4 regions of the Rossellomorea sp. DA94 genome follow, and region 1 is predicted to be linked to each of the others. Evidence: predicted binding sites of a transcription regulator. Region 1 holds the regulator's gene; each other region holds the start of a gene.
What was found. The regulator Rex, encoded in region 1, represses fermentation and respiration genes when NADH is low (regulators of the CRP and FNR family bind a similar motif). The targets are predictions, from matches to a motif close to TTGTGAAATATTTCACAA.
Positions count from the first base shown of each region.

Region 1 (3,214 bases):
CGTCATTCCCGCTTGACCGGTCAATTTGAAACGTGAAGCTGGCAGACTTCTCATCGCCGAGTGGTCGATCCATCCGATCCATGCGCTCCAGCTTCTTTCGCCGGCTCTGTGCCATTTTCGTGGTAGACGCCCTTGCGATATTCCGTTGGATGAAGTCTTCGAGCTTTGCGACTTCCTGCTGTTGACGCTCGAACATTTTGAGATCTTTCTCAAAGTCTTCTGCTTTTTGTTCAAGATATCTGCTGTAGTTCCCTGGGTATTTCTTACTTCTGTTCCGGGAAATTTCATACACTTGATTGACGACACTGTCTAAAAAGTAGCGATCATGGGAAACGATCAGGACTGCTCCTTCATAGCTTTGAAGATACGTTTCAAGCCATGATAAAGTTTCAATATCCAAGTGGTTGGTCGGCTCATCCAGGATAAGGATGTCAGGCTTGGTCAGAAGAAGCTTACCAAGGGCAAGACGGGTTTTCTGACCACCACTCAGTGTGGATATCTTGGTTTCGTAATCAAAATCGGCAAAGTTCAATCCGTGAAGGACGGAACGGATATCCGCTTCATACTGATAGCCGCCGGAGTCCTTGAAGAGAACCTGGAGTTGATCGTATTCCTTCAATACCCGTTGATAGACCTCCTCTTGTTCATATACCGAGGGATCGGCCATTTGCTGCTCCAATAATCGCAATTTTTTTTCCTGCTGTTTCAATTCCTCAAAGACAGTCAGCATCTCAGACCAGATGGAAAGATCCGATTCGAGACCCGTATTTTGGGCAAGATACCCCATGGAGACGCCTTTTGGCTTTGTGATCTCCCCGGAATCGTAGGAAAGGTGTCCTGCTATTATTTTTAGAAGAGTCGACTTCCCCGCACCATTACGGCCGACAAGGGCAACACGATCTCTAGTCTGTATTTCAAGTTTAATATTTGATAGGATATTATCTGCACCGAAGTTTTTTGTTAATTGATTCACTTGTAAAAGAATCATGACGTTTCACCTCTATTTCATAGTGCTAGTGTACCGTATTTGAGAGGGGAACGGCAATAAAACACCTATTAATCTTCGTACACTTAGGATAAAATATAGTGTATGATGGGTAGGAGAGTTTATTAAATCTGTATGCTTTCTATTTTGGAAGCGGTATCAGAGGTTTTGAATAGATGTGGGGGAATACAATATGAACCAGGATACAACGAAAATTCCACAGGCAACGGCCAAGCGCCTTCCGCTATATTATCGATTTATCAAGAATCTGTACTCATCAGGTAAGCAGAGGGTTTCATCGAAGGAATTAAGTGAAGCGGTGAAAGTTGATTCTGCTACGATCCGCAGGGACTTTTCTTATTTTGGTGCATTGGGTAAAAAGGGATACGGCTATAATGTCAATTATCTGTTATCCTTCTTCCGTAAGACACTGGATCAGGATGCCCTTACGAAGGTTGTGCTGATCGGGGTGGGGAATCTCGGTACGGCGTTTCTTCATTATAATTTCATCAAGAATAATAATACGAAGATCGAAATGGCTTTTGAGGTGGATGAAAAGAAGGTCGGGACTCAAATCAGCGACGTACCCGTTTTTCATTTAGATGATTTAGAAGAGAAGCTTGTGGGGCATGATATTGAAGTAGCGATTCTGACGGTGCCGGCATCTTCTGCTCAGAATATCACAGACCGATTGGTTTCTTCGAATATAAAGGGGATACTGAATTTCACCCCTGCGAGATTGACGGTGCCCGACCATATCCGCGTCCATCATATCGACTTGGCGGTGGAGCTTCAGTCACTCGTATACTTCTTGAAGCATTACTCGGAGGATGACACGGAAATGTCACAAGATGGAATCATAACAGAATAGAAAATTCTTCATATTTGCGTTATGATAGAATGGTAAAAGAGGAGGTGTCTCATTATGCCAGGTCCAGGTAGCCTCGTATTAATAGCAGTCGTTGCTTTACTTATTTTTGGTCCTAAGAAACTTCCGGAATTAGGAAAAGCGGCAGGAAATACATTGCGTGAATTTAAAAATGCAACAAAAGGCTTAGCAGATGATGAAGACGAAAAAAATAATAGTGCTAAGTAGAGTAGGATGAACGCCATGAGTCAAAGAGACATGACAGTTTATGAACATATAGGAGAATTGCAAAAACGACTCATGTTTGTAGTCGTTTTCTTCTTGTTAGCAGTTGTTGTAAGCTTCTTTCTTGCAGAACCGCTGATCAGGTACTTACAGCATGCCGATGAAGCGAAAGAATTAACCATGAACGCCTTTCGTATCACAGATCCTCTCAAGATCTATATGGAAATGATCATGTTCATTGCTTTGATCATGACATCCCCTATCATTCTCTTTCAAGTCTGGTCTTTTGTGAGCCCTGGTTTATATGAAAGAGAGAGAAAAGTGACGCTGAGTTACATTCCAGTTTCCCTTCTCCTTTTCTTAGGTGGATTGTCATTTTCTTATTTTATTTTGTTTCCATATATCGTGAAATTCATGATGGGTTTATCAACGAACCTAAATATAGAACAAGTGATAGGGATAAACGAATACTTTCATTTCTTATTCCAGATCACGATTCCTTTCGGTTTTCTTTTTCAGTTACCCGTAGCCATGCTTTTTCTTACACGGTTAGGAATCATCACGCCGATGATGATGGGGAAGATGAGGAAAGCTGCCTACTTTATCTTATTGGTCATCGCGGCCCTTATCACGCCTCCCGACATTGTGTCCCATCTAATGGTGACGGTACCGCTCTTCATACTATATGAAGTCAGCATCTGGATCTCCAAGATCGGATACAAAAAAGTATTGGAGGCGGAGCAGAAGCTTGAAATGGAACAGTTTGAAGACAAAAATAAGGATTGATCATTTGATCAATCCTTATTTTTTGTGCTTTATTTGTTTTTTGATTTTGAAATGCAGCATGACCATCCGTAACCCGGAACCGAAGTCCAGGGTTGCAAGAAAGATCAGCATATACGTGAAAAATCCCCAACCTTCATCATTCTGTACGTTTTGTACAGCAAAGTATGTGAAGAGCACACCGAGAAGGAGATAGATCACTCCCGAGAATAATGGTGATCTCCTCATAGAAATAATCCTCCAATAAATCCTTGTATTTTTTCAGCTTCATTCATCATTTTTTCGATATCGTCCTTATAGATAGATTGCATTAGAACGACCGTTGTATTCATGGCCACGTGAGCAAATATTGG
Region 1 covers NZ_CP122397.1:286,907-290,120, forward strand. Annotated here, with positions in the region: gene P8596_RS01635 (ABC-F family ATP-binding cassette domain-containing protein) at 1-988, opposite strand, end outside; gene P8596_RS01640 (redox-sensing transcriptional repressor Rex) at 1,179-1,856, shown strand; gene P8596_RS01645 (twin-arginine translocase TatA/TatE family subunit) at 1,911-2,081, shown strand; gene tatC (twin-arginine translocase subunit TatC) at 2,097-2,864, shown strand; gene P8596_RS01655 (YdiK family protein) at 2,880-3,089, opposite strand; gene P8596_RS01660 (CPBP family intramembrane glutamic endopeptidase) at 3,086-3,214, opposite strand, start outside.

Region 2 (3,214 bases), 1.1 Mb from region 1:
AATCATGACGGTCAGGGCATAAAGCGGTACCTCCAAGGCCGCTTTGGAAATTAAATACCCACTTGAAGCAAAGAGTCCCACAGAGGTAATTCCAGCCAGAAAGCCTAAAAGAATTGAATACGCAACATCCTTCTTTTCCTTCATCATCAGCTTTACGACAAATTGTAATTCTTTCATCTAATGTTTCACCCCTTGCTGTACATTCACCATATCACGATAGTGAGGAGCCGATTTCATGAGCACCTCATGAGTTCCAAGCCCAGCCACTTTTCCTTTATCCAACAACAAAATGGCATCTGCTTTTCGTATTGTATGAAGGCGGTGTGCTACTGTAATGACGGTAGAACCCTTAGCCAACTCCTCCATCGACGACTGCAGGATTTGCTCGGTACCAATATCCAGTCCGGTAGTCGGTTCATCAAACAGGATGAGGGACGGACCTTTGAGGAACGCCCTTGCAATGGCAATGCGCTGCTTCTCCCCACCGGAAAGCCCTCTCCCCGCTTCCCCGATCGGTGTATCATATCCCTTCTGAAGTCCCGCGATCATTTCAGCAATCCCCGCTTTTTCAGCAGCGGATACGATTTCTTCTCGAGTGATCCCTTTTCTTCCCCCGACCGCAATATTTTCAGCTATCGTGCCAGAGAATAAGTACGGGTTCTGTGAAATGTAACTCAATTGATCAAACCAGTCACTTTCCGCGTATTCGCTTCTCGGGACTCCATTAATGAGAAGGTCTCCCTCAGAAAGATCAAGCAGACCTGCCAGCAGATGAAGGAGGGTTGTCTTCCCCGCTCCACTCTGACCGATGACCGCCACCTGGCTCTGTGAAGGAAAGGAGGCGGTGACCCCTTGAAGGGCATAGCCTTTTTCACTGTAGGAGAACCCGAGGTTACGCAGTTCGATGGTGGGAGGAATCCCATTTGAATTGAACTCCCTTTCCCCCCATTTGACCGGCTGACCCTTTTCCTGAAGCTCCTCCATGACTTTCTTTGCGGCCCCCATGCTCCCACGACCGGTATGAAATGCATTCCCCAGCTCTTTTAAAGACTGATAGAATTCCGGTGCCAGGACAAGAACGAAGAAAGCGGTAAAGAATGGGATACTCTCAAAGACTACCAATCTCAGCCCCACCTCCAGGGCGATCAGGCCGATGCTTAACATGGAAATGAATTCAAGCATCAAGGAAGACAAAAATGCCGTCTTCAATACATCCATGGGCGCTTCCCGGAAATCCAGACTGCTTGATTTGATCCCCTCTTTCTGTTGCTTCCCCTTCCCAAGTAACTTTAAAGTAGGCAATCCTTGAAGAGTATCGAGGAACCTCCCGGAAAACGCGGTCAGCTTATCCATCTGCTTCTCTGATTTCTTCTTGGTCATGACTCCGATGATGGCCATGAATAATGGGATGAATGGAGCCGTCACCACCATGATCAAACCTGTATACACATGCTCAGTGAAGATGGTGATCAACAGGATTAAAGGAACGATGGTGGTCTGGATCCTTTGAGGAATATACTGACTGAAAAATCCGTCCACCCCATCGACCGCATCCATCATCGTGCTGACCTTTTGACCCGATTGACCTTGAATGGAGGCCTGAAGGGGATTCTTTGCCCATTTCTTTAACAGCCGTTTCCTCAGGTCCACCTTCACCTTTCTTGCCATCCTGATTCCAATCCGGCCATTGACAAATGAAAGGGCTGACCTCCCTATGAGTATGAGAAGCAAAGCCCCAAGCATCGGGAGGATCTCCTGGAACCCGAGCTTCTCTATGAATATTGAATGAACAATGCTTACGAGCAAATACGCCTGCCCAACAACGACTCCTCCCATCAACAGGGAAGTCCCGTAAAGCGTCATGGTCGATGCTCTTTGCTCTTTGGCTAATTGATTAAGCTCTTTCATATTTTCTCTCAACCCCAAAAGTTAAAAGTTAGTGAAATACTTCACAATCTATATTATAGTAAACTTGTTCCGTTCATGCATCTTTTGGGATTGACCGTTTTGTGACAATTTTCTAGTGAGAATCCAGAAAAATTCATTTTTATAGTAAATCACACTCTAATGACCAATAAAAAATAGAGAGGAAAATAACCTCTCTACCTATTTCATATTAAATTTCCAATAAGTCCTTCGTCACCCGCCTGATGATCTCCGGCAGGACGGAGAACGTATAAGGTTTATACACTCTTTCGGTCCATTGATGACCATCTTTCCCGTAGACTCCTATATTGATGGAGGGGATGTTCAGCTTTCTGATCATATCGATGGGCACCGGGTACAGGTGATCGATGAGGGGCAGATTCTTCTTGAAAACCTCGATATCTTCATCTTCTTCGTGAAGGGAAAGAAAGCTGCCATCTGCGAGATATGGGAAAAACCGTTTGATGACGAATTCTTCGCCTGTCTCATTTGATATGTCATCCAAGCAGGTTCCGAGCACCTCTCTCACCTTCTTGCCGTACTCATTTTCCTCATTCACAAAATTATGTGGTAAAAAAGGCGGAGCGAAGAACAGGATGACCCTTGGTGTCCGGTCGGGGTCAAGATGCTGGAGGGCTTCCACCATTGAAAAAGCAATCGTCCGTCGGTCCTCCCCTTCCATATCATGAAAAATTTTCTTCATGACGGGGTCCGGATCTATGCCCCTTTCTTTCAGCCAGAATATATACTCCCTTAACGTAAGGACCTCTACTTCCCATGAGAATTCCCGTTCGGGGAATCCGTGATAGTTCCGGTACTGTTCAAACTGCCTTTTGCTTCGCTCTTCCATTTCACTTACTACCTTCAAAGCGACCTTTTTCATGTCGTACAGCACTTCACGAGCCGTTCTTTCATATACAAAATAATTGAAATACAGAGACGCACTGAGTGGTGTCTGAACATTATACGTATGCTTATCCTCTTTAAAATGCAAACATGAAGGCGGCAGGGTGAACTCCCCGGGGATATCCTCGAGATAATCAAGATTCTGATTGATTTCGAGATTGATCTTCGAAGCGATCACGGTTGGATCAATCGATGTCAAAACATCCCCTACATGTGCTTCTCTTCCATATATATAGAAACTTGGCAGCAGCTTCCCCGCTGCTCCCGTATAAATATACCGTTTACAATCCCCGTCATAAATAGGGGAAATGAAGTCTGTGTTGATTGCTGCTAAATAGTCAAAGCCTTCGTTTTTCAAGCGGTGGAGATCACTTAAAGCCGC
Region 2 covers NZ_CP122397.1:1,376,165-1,379,378, reverse strand. Annotated here, with positions in the region: gene cydC (thiol reductant ABC exporter subunit CydC) at 1-177, opposite strand, end outside; gene cydD (thiol reductant ABC exporter subunit CydD) at 178-1,908, opposite strand; gene P8596_RS07305 (M20/M25/M40 family metallo-hydrolase) at 2,117-3,214, opposite strand, start outside.
Region 2: a site for Rex is predicted at 1,938-1,955, ahead of cydD (thiol reductant ABC exporter subunit CydD). Genes of this name have one in related genera too.

Region 3 (3,214 bases), 480 kb from region 1:
TAAACCAAAATCCCATCGCGGAGATCAATTCCACCTCCAACTTTCTCAATTCTAACGATTCCATTACACTTCCCATCTCATGTTGCTCTTAAATTGTCTTTTATGTACAATAGTCTGAGGTGTAAATGAAGTGGACAAACCATTTTTACATAAAACTGAATTTAAAGGAGAGAGTCGTATGGGCAAAGTATATGTATTTGATCATCCGTTGATCCAACATAAGTTAACGTTTATCCGTGATAAAGAAACAGGAACAAAGGAATTCCGTGAGCTTGTTGACGAAGTTGCCACACTGATGGCATTTGAAATTACACGTGATCTGCCACTGGAGGATATCGATGTTGAAACGCCGGTAAGCAATGCGAAAGCGAAAACCCTTGCAGGGAAAAAATTAGGAATCGTTCCTATCTTGCGTGCCGGCCTTGGAATGGTTGATGGAATCCTTAAATTGATCCCGGCTGCAAAAGTGGGACATGTCGGGTTATACCGTGACCCTGAGACTCTTAAGCCGATCGAATATTACGTGAAGCTTCCAAGTGATGTGGAAGAGCGTGACTTCATCCTGGTCGATCCGATGCTTGCAACGGGTGGGTCTGCTGTTGAAGCGATCAACTCATTGAAAAAGCGCGGTGCCGTAAGCATCAAGTTCATGTGCCTGGTTGCTTGTCCTGAAGGTGTCGACGCCATCAAGGAAGCACACCCTGATGTGGATATTTTCATCGCGGCTCTTGATGAGAAGCTGAATGAAAAAGGCTACATCGTTCCTGGACTTGGAGACGCGGGAGATCGTTTGTACGGAACGAAATAATCAGTGAACGCCAAAAACCGGATTATCGGAAACGATAGTCCGGTTTTTCCTATTTGACTGGAAGTATTTACATTAAATTCAAGGGTTACTCAGCAAGGGAATCTTCTATATAATGGAGGGGCATGTGAAGTGGGGAACTATGATTGTCTGAACCTCTCTATTTAGTAAATGTGTTGAAAATGTGAACAATCTGGGAACACGTGGATAGGTTGTGAACTTTTTAACTTGAACGCATTGACATAGATTAAGCCCTATTGTATGCTTACAAAGGATGTAAAATGATAAGGTTTTCACAATGCGTAAACCCTTATGCAATCGGTTTTACATCATGTCTGAAATGCTTGCCTCATGTTCAAATTTCGTTTGAATGGGAGAGGTTGAAATGGGTCAAAAAAACGAAAGCCCATATAAAGCGATGGCGATTTATTCGGCCATTTTAGCACAGCTTGTCGGGTCTATCTTAGTCGGGATTTTCCTGGGGAGATGGATCGATCAGCAGGTTGATTCAGCACCACTCTTTTTAATCATCGGATTACTCCTCGGCCTTGCCGCAGGGATTTATGCGATGCTTCGTACAGTACGACATTTCTTCTTAGGAGAATAATAAGATATGCCGGAACTCCATCAAATGTTTAATAGACAGCGGAAATACATAATTTATGTGCTTTCTATTTACGTCCTGGGTTGGGGATTCACCACCCACAAATCAGTATTCTTAGGGTTAATTTTAGGGACAGTTCTAAGTCTTTATATGCACTGGGGCATGACCAAGCGGGTCTCGAAGTTCGGGGACGCCGTGGTAGCCGGGCAAAAAGTGAGATCACTAGGAACCACTTCCCGTATGGCCGCAGCCGCCCTTGGAGTCATCATTGCCACACGATTTCCAGAAACATTTCATCTCCTAAGTCTTATTATTGGATTAATGACGACCTATATTGTCATTATGATAGATTATTTTTTCAGCAGCTTCAAAACTAATAAATAGCGGGGAAGAGAGGTGAAGTATTTTGAATCATGGAGCACCTACAGCCCATTTTCTGGGTTTGACTTTTAACCTTGCGAACGTTTTGATGATCACGGTCGCAACGGCCATAGTGTTTATTATAGCCCTCTTATCTACACGTCGCTTAGCCCTGAAACCGACCGGAATGCAGAATTTTTTCGAGTGGGTGATGGACTTCGTTAAGGGGATCATTAAGAGCAACATGGACTGGAAGACGGGTGGCCGTTTTCATATCTTAGGTCTCACGATTATCATGTATATCTTTGTATCTAATATGCTGGGTCTACCATTCTCAATTGTATATGATGGCGAATTATGGTGGAAATCACCTACAGCCGATCCTGCCATCACGATGACCCTGGCGGTTATGGTCGTGGTACTATCCCATTTCTATGGAATCAGATTGAAGGGGTTTGGCGAATATGGGAAAGACTTTTTCAAACCTATGTGGTGGTTATTCCCGCTAAAAATCATTGAAGAGTTTGCAAACACTCTTACATTGGGTCTTCGACTTTACGGTAACATCTATGCCGGTGAAATCCTGCTTGCACTACTTGCGGGTCTAGCCGTTAACGGTGGTATCGGCGGAACGATCGGAGCGATCGCACCAATGCTTGCTTGGCAAGGATTCTCGGTGTTTGTCGGATCAATCCAGGCGTTCATTTTCTGTATGTTAACAATGGTTTATATGGCTCACAAAGTAAGCCACGACCATTAATATATACCTGTTCATTACGGTGGACAAACATATATGTAAAAAATATTTTTCTTATACATTAAAGGAGGAACTTTAGAATGAGTCTTATCGCAGCAGCAATTGCAGTTGGTTTAGCAGCACTAGGAGCAGGTATTGGTAACGGTCTTATCGTAGGTCGTACAGTAGAAGGAATTGCACGTCAACCGGAATTACGTGGTACTTTGCAAACAACAATGTTCATCGGTATCGCACTAGTTGAGGCACTTCCTATCATCGGCGTAGTTATCGCTTTCATCGCACTAGGAAGCTAATAAAACGGACAGGTTGAATGGCGAAGTTCGTCTTGACGATTATCTTCGCCATTCCTATGTACTAGAGAATAGATTCTTTGCAAGAACGGTTCATTTATAAAAAATACGATCCAATCGATTCTTGAAGGGAGTGAATCGAGTATGTTAACTAACGCATTCGTTATAGGTGAGGCAGCAGGTCACGGCGGCCTTAACACGGGGGATATCGTCTTTCAGCTGATCATGTTCCTGGTCCTAATGGCGCTACTTAAGAAATTCGCCTGGGGTCCATTAATGGGAATCATGCAGCAGCGTGAAGACCACATCGCCGGTGAGATCACGGCAGCCGAAAAGAGCCGCACTGAGGCAAACAATATTTTAGAAGAGCAAAAGAAACTTCTGAAAGAAGCTCGTCT
Region 3 covers NZ_CP122397.1:4,435,829-4,439,042, reverse strand. Annotated here, with positions in the region: gene upp (uracil phosphoribosyltransferase) at 179-808, shown strand; gene P8596_RS22870 (AtpZ/AtpI family protein) at 1,191-1,412, shown strand; gene P8596_RS22865 (ATP synthase subunit I) at 1,419-1,793, shown strand; gene atpB (F0F1 ATP synthase subunit A) at 1,816-2,529, shown strand; gene atpE (F0F1 ATP synthase subunit C) at 2,607-2,819, shown strand; gene atpF (F0F1 ATP synthase subunit B) at 2,961-3,214, shown strand, end outside.
Region 3: a site for Rex is predicted at 1,018-1,035, ahead of P8596_RS22870 (AtpZ/AtpI family protein). Genes of this name have one in related genera too.

Region 4 (3,214 bases), 2.2 Mb from region 1:
CTTGGGAGCGAAGAATGCCAGGTTGATAAAGATGTATAGAACGAGAATGATACCCATGAAAAGGATCGTGCCCCCGATCGCCTGTGCTATTTGGTAGGGGATCCAATCCATTGCCTGAGGTGCATCCCCATAAGTGGAATATGAAGACCTTCTTGGTGCACCCAGTAATCCAACTGCATGCATGGCGCCAGACATGATGCTCATTCCGACGGCCCATACAATAGCCTGCACGATGGCCAATTTGTTCATTGCTTTCGTTAGGACGCGTCCCGTCAGATGAGGGACTAGCCAATAAGCAATTCCAAAGAAGGTCAAGACGACAGATGTGGCCAGTGTTAAATGAAAGTGACCGGTGACCCAAATCGTATTATGGACCACCTGATTCATTTGATTGGATGCATTGATCAATCCGCCTGCTCCTGCAGGGATGAAAGCAACCATTCCGATGAACGGCACTGTAAAACGGGCGTCACCCCATGGAAGCTTCTTGAACCATCCGAATAATCCCGTAGCTCCTTTGCTTCTCCCGTACATTTCAAATGTTGCGAACAAAGAAAATGCTGTCATCAGGGAAGGGATGACGACCATGAACGTCAGGGTCACCTGCAGGAACTTCCAATAAGCATCAATGCCAGGCTCCACTAGTTGATGGTGAAATCCGACCGGTATCGAGAATAGAAGAAAAAGGATAAAGGAAAGACGTGCCAAAGAATCTGAAAAGATTTTTCCTCCGATGATTTTCGGAATGATCACATACCATGCCATATAAGCGGGCAGCAGCCAGAAATAGACGAGTGGGTGACCGAAATACCAGAACAAGGTACGGCTGACAAGGACGTCGACCCTGTCCACCAGACCAAGGGACCATGGAAGGAGCTGAAATAATACAGTCCCCGCAACCCCGATGGTGGCAACAATCCATAAGACGGTGTTGATGATGCTCATGAAAGTCAGTAAAGGACTCGGTTGTCCAGGATGTTCTTTTCTCCAGCTAATATATTTCATGATCATCCCTGCGCCGCCAAACCAGCTGCCCACCACTACGAAGGTCAATCCTAAATAAAAGATCCAATGTGCCTGGAGGGGAGCATAAAATGTATAAAGGACCGTAGCTTCATTTAATAAAATCATGACTGCTGCCATGATCGTTCCAAGGAGCATGACCCAGAATCCCAGCCACCCTATGAAGCGGGATTTCCCAGAATAAGTTCCTGACGTGCGGGAAATGGCCGCATGCTGGAATCCGAGAATAAAGAATGTCGTCAGTACCAATCCGAGTAATACCCCGTGAACAGTCAATACTTGATAATACCCGATACCTGCAGGCAAAGTGAATCTGCCTGAACGGACCAAAACCTGTAACAGGCCGGCGAGTCCACCTAATGCCAGAGCAGCAAACCCTACGTAAATGTGAGCCATGGCCAGTGTAGCATCCTTTTTATCAATTTTTACAAATGGTTTCATCTACTCCACCACCCTTAACATAGATTTCATCGTGTGATGACCGACACCACAGTATTCATTACAAACAATGAGAAATTCTCCAGCCTTGTCGAGTGTGGTTGTATATTCACTGACATATCCAGGTTCAAGCATCATGTTGATATTGGTTCCTGCCACTTCAAACCCATGCACAACATCCTTTGTTGTAGCCGTGATTTTCAGAGTCGATCCTTTAGGGATTTCAATTTCCCCGGGGGTATAGAGAAAAGCGGAGGCCACAAATACCAATTCATAATCCCAAGCCTTTCCTTCCACTTTTTTAAGTCCGGGTTCGTTAAACGGAGCGATTTTGTCCACCTGCTCCGGATTGACGTATGCCTTTGCGCTTGGAGGCTGATGCCCCTGATGAAAAGCACTGATACCCAATATGATTAAAAATAAGATAAGAGACCCTGTTCCCAGTGTTAACCACCATTTCTCATAGCGATGCATATGCATATAAATCACTCCTTAAATTAAAAACGATTCAGAAACAGCAAGAATACCCCAAGCCATGTGAGGATTAAAAACCCTCCCAAAAATAATACCGAAGTAAATGTACCTTTTAATGAGGTGGGTTCCTTGACTTTGACTTCCGTTTTTTGATGTAATTCCGGTTTTCCCATTCCACTCATTCCTTCCATTCATTATTCACTGAATTGATAGTTCAATCATAAGCGGGTACACCTCTTTGAATCTGTGATAAATGTCACACCTAAAGGGATGGTTTGTGAAAAAAGTGTGAAATGATTAAAAATAGGCACTCGGATGTGTTCATTCTCGTGAACTCTTGCATAAGGTGTAGGAATGAAGAGGAAGGTGATGATCAAATGGAAAAATATTATTGTAAACAATGCTGTCAAATCTTCTCTGATAAGATGATGTGCCCTCAATGCCGGATGCCGGTGGAAGCGAAGATACACATCGAGGTCCATCATCAGCAAGTGAAAAAAGATCACCGATGAGGCTTACTGTGCTAAAATAAAGAAGATTCGAATAACAGATAAGGCGGTGGAGAATTTGTTTGTTCCTTCATTTTCATTGAAAGGTAAATTGGCCGTTGTCACAGGTGCAGGCCGGGGAATTGGACGTGCCCTCAGTATTGGATTAGCGGAGTCAGGATCCGATGTAGTCCTGTTGTCCAGAACCAGGGATGATTTGGAAGAAACAGCTGGTGTAATCGAGAAGCTGGGGAGGAAGGCTCATATCCTCCCGACAGATGTGACATCACGTGATGAAATAAACAAGGTGATCACCTACATAGAAGACCATGGCTTGTCCATCGATATCCTGATCAATAATGCAGGGATGAATATACGTTCGGAAGCGCTTTCGGTAACGGATGATGAATGGCAGAAAATCATGGATACGAACTTGAAATCAGCCTTTATGATGAGCCAGGAAGTAGGAAGGCATATGAAAGAGAGGGGCCGGGGGAAAATCATAAACATTGCCTCCGTCGCAGGCCACGTTGCCCTCAGAACCGGGGTCGTATATGCTTCCACGAAAGCAGCCATGATTCAAATGACGAAGGTATTAGCCATGGAATGGGGAAAACACAATATCAATGTTAACAGTATCGGTCCATGGTATTTCAAGACACCTTTAACAAAGGAACTTCTGCAAAATGAAGAGTATGTAAACGATATACTGGCAGTGACTCCTTTGAAAAGGATCGGTGAGCTCGAGGAATTGGTAGGCCCGGCGGTATTCCTTTCATCGGATGCCTCAA
Region 4 covers NZ_CP122397.1:2,718,984-2,722,197, reverse strand. Annotated here, with positions in the region: gene P8596_RS14180 (b(o/a)3-type cytochrome-c oxidase subunit 1) at 1-1,464, opposite strand, end outside; gene P8596_RS14175 (cytochrome c oxidase subunit II) at 1,465-1,941, opposite strand; gene P8596_RS14165 (hypothetical protein) at 2,313-2,447, shown strand; gene P8596_RS14160 (SDR family NAD(P)-dependent oxidoreductase) at 2,503-3,214, shown strand, end outside.
Region 4: a site for Rex is predicted at 2,222-2,239, ahead of P8596_RS14175 (cytochrome c oxidase subunit II). Genes of this name have one in related genera too.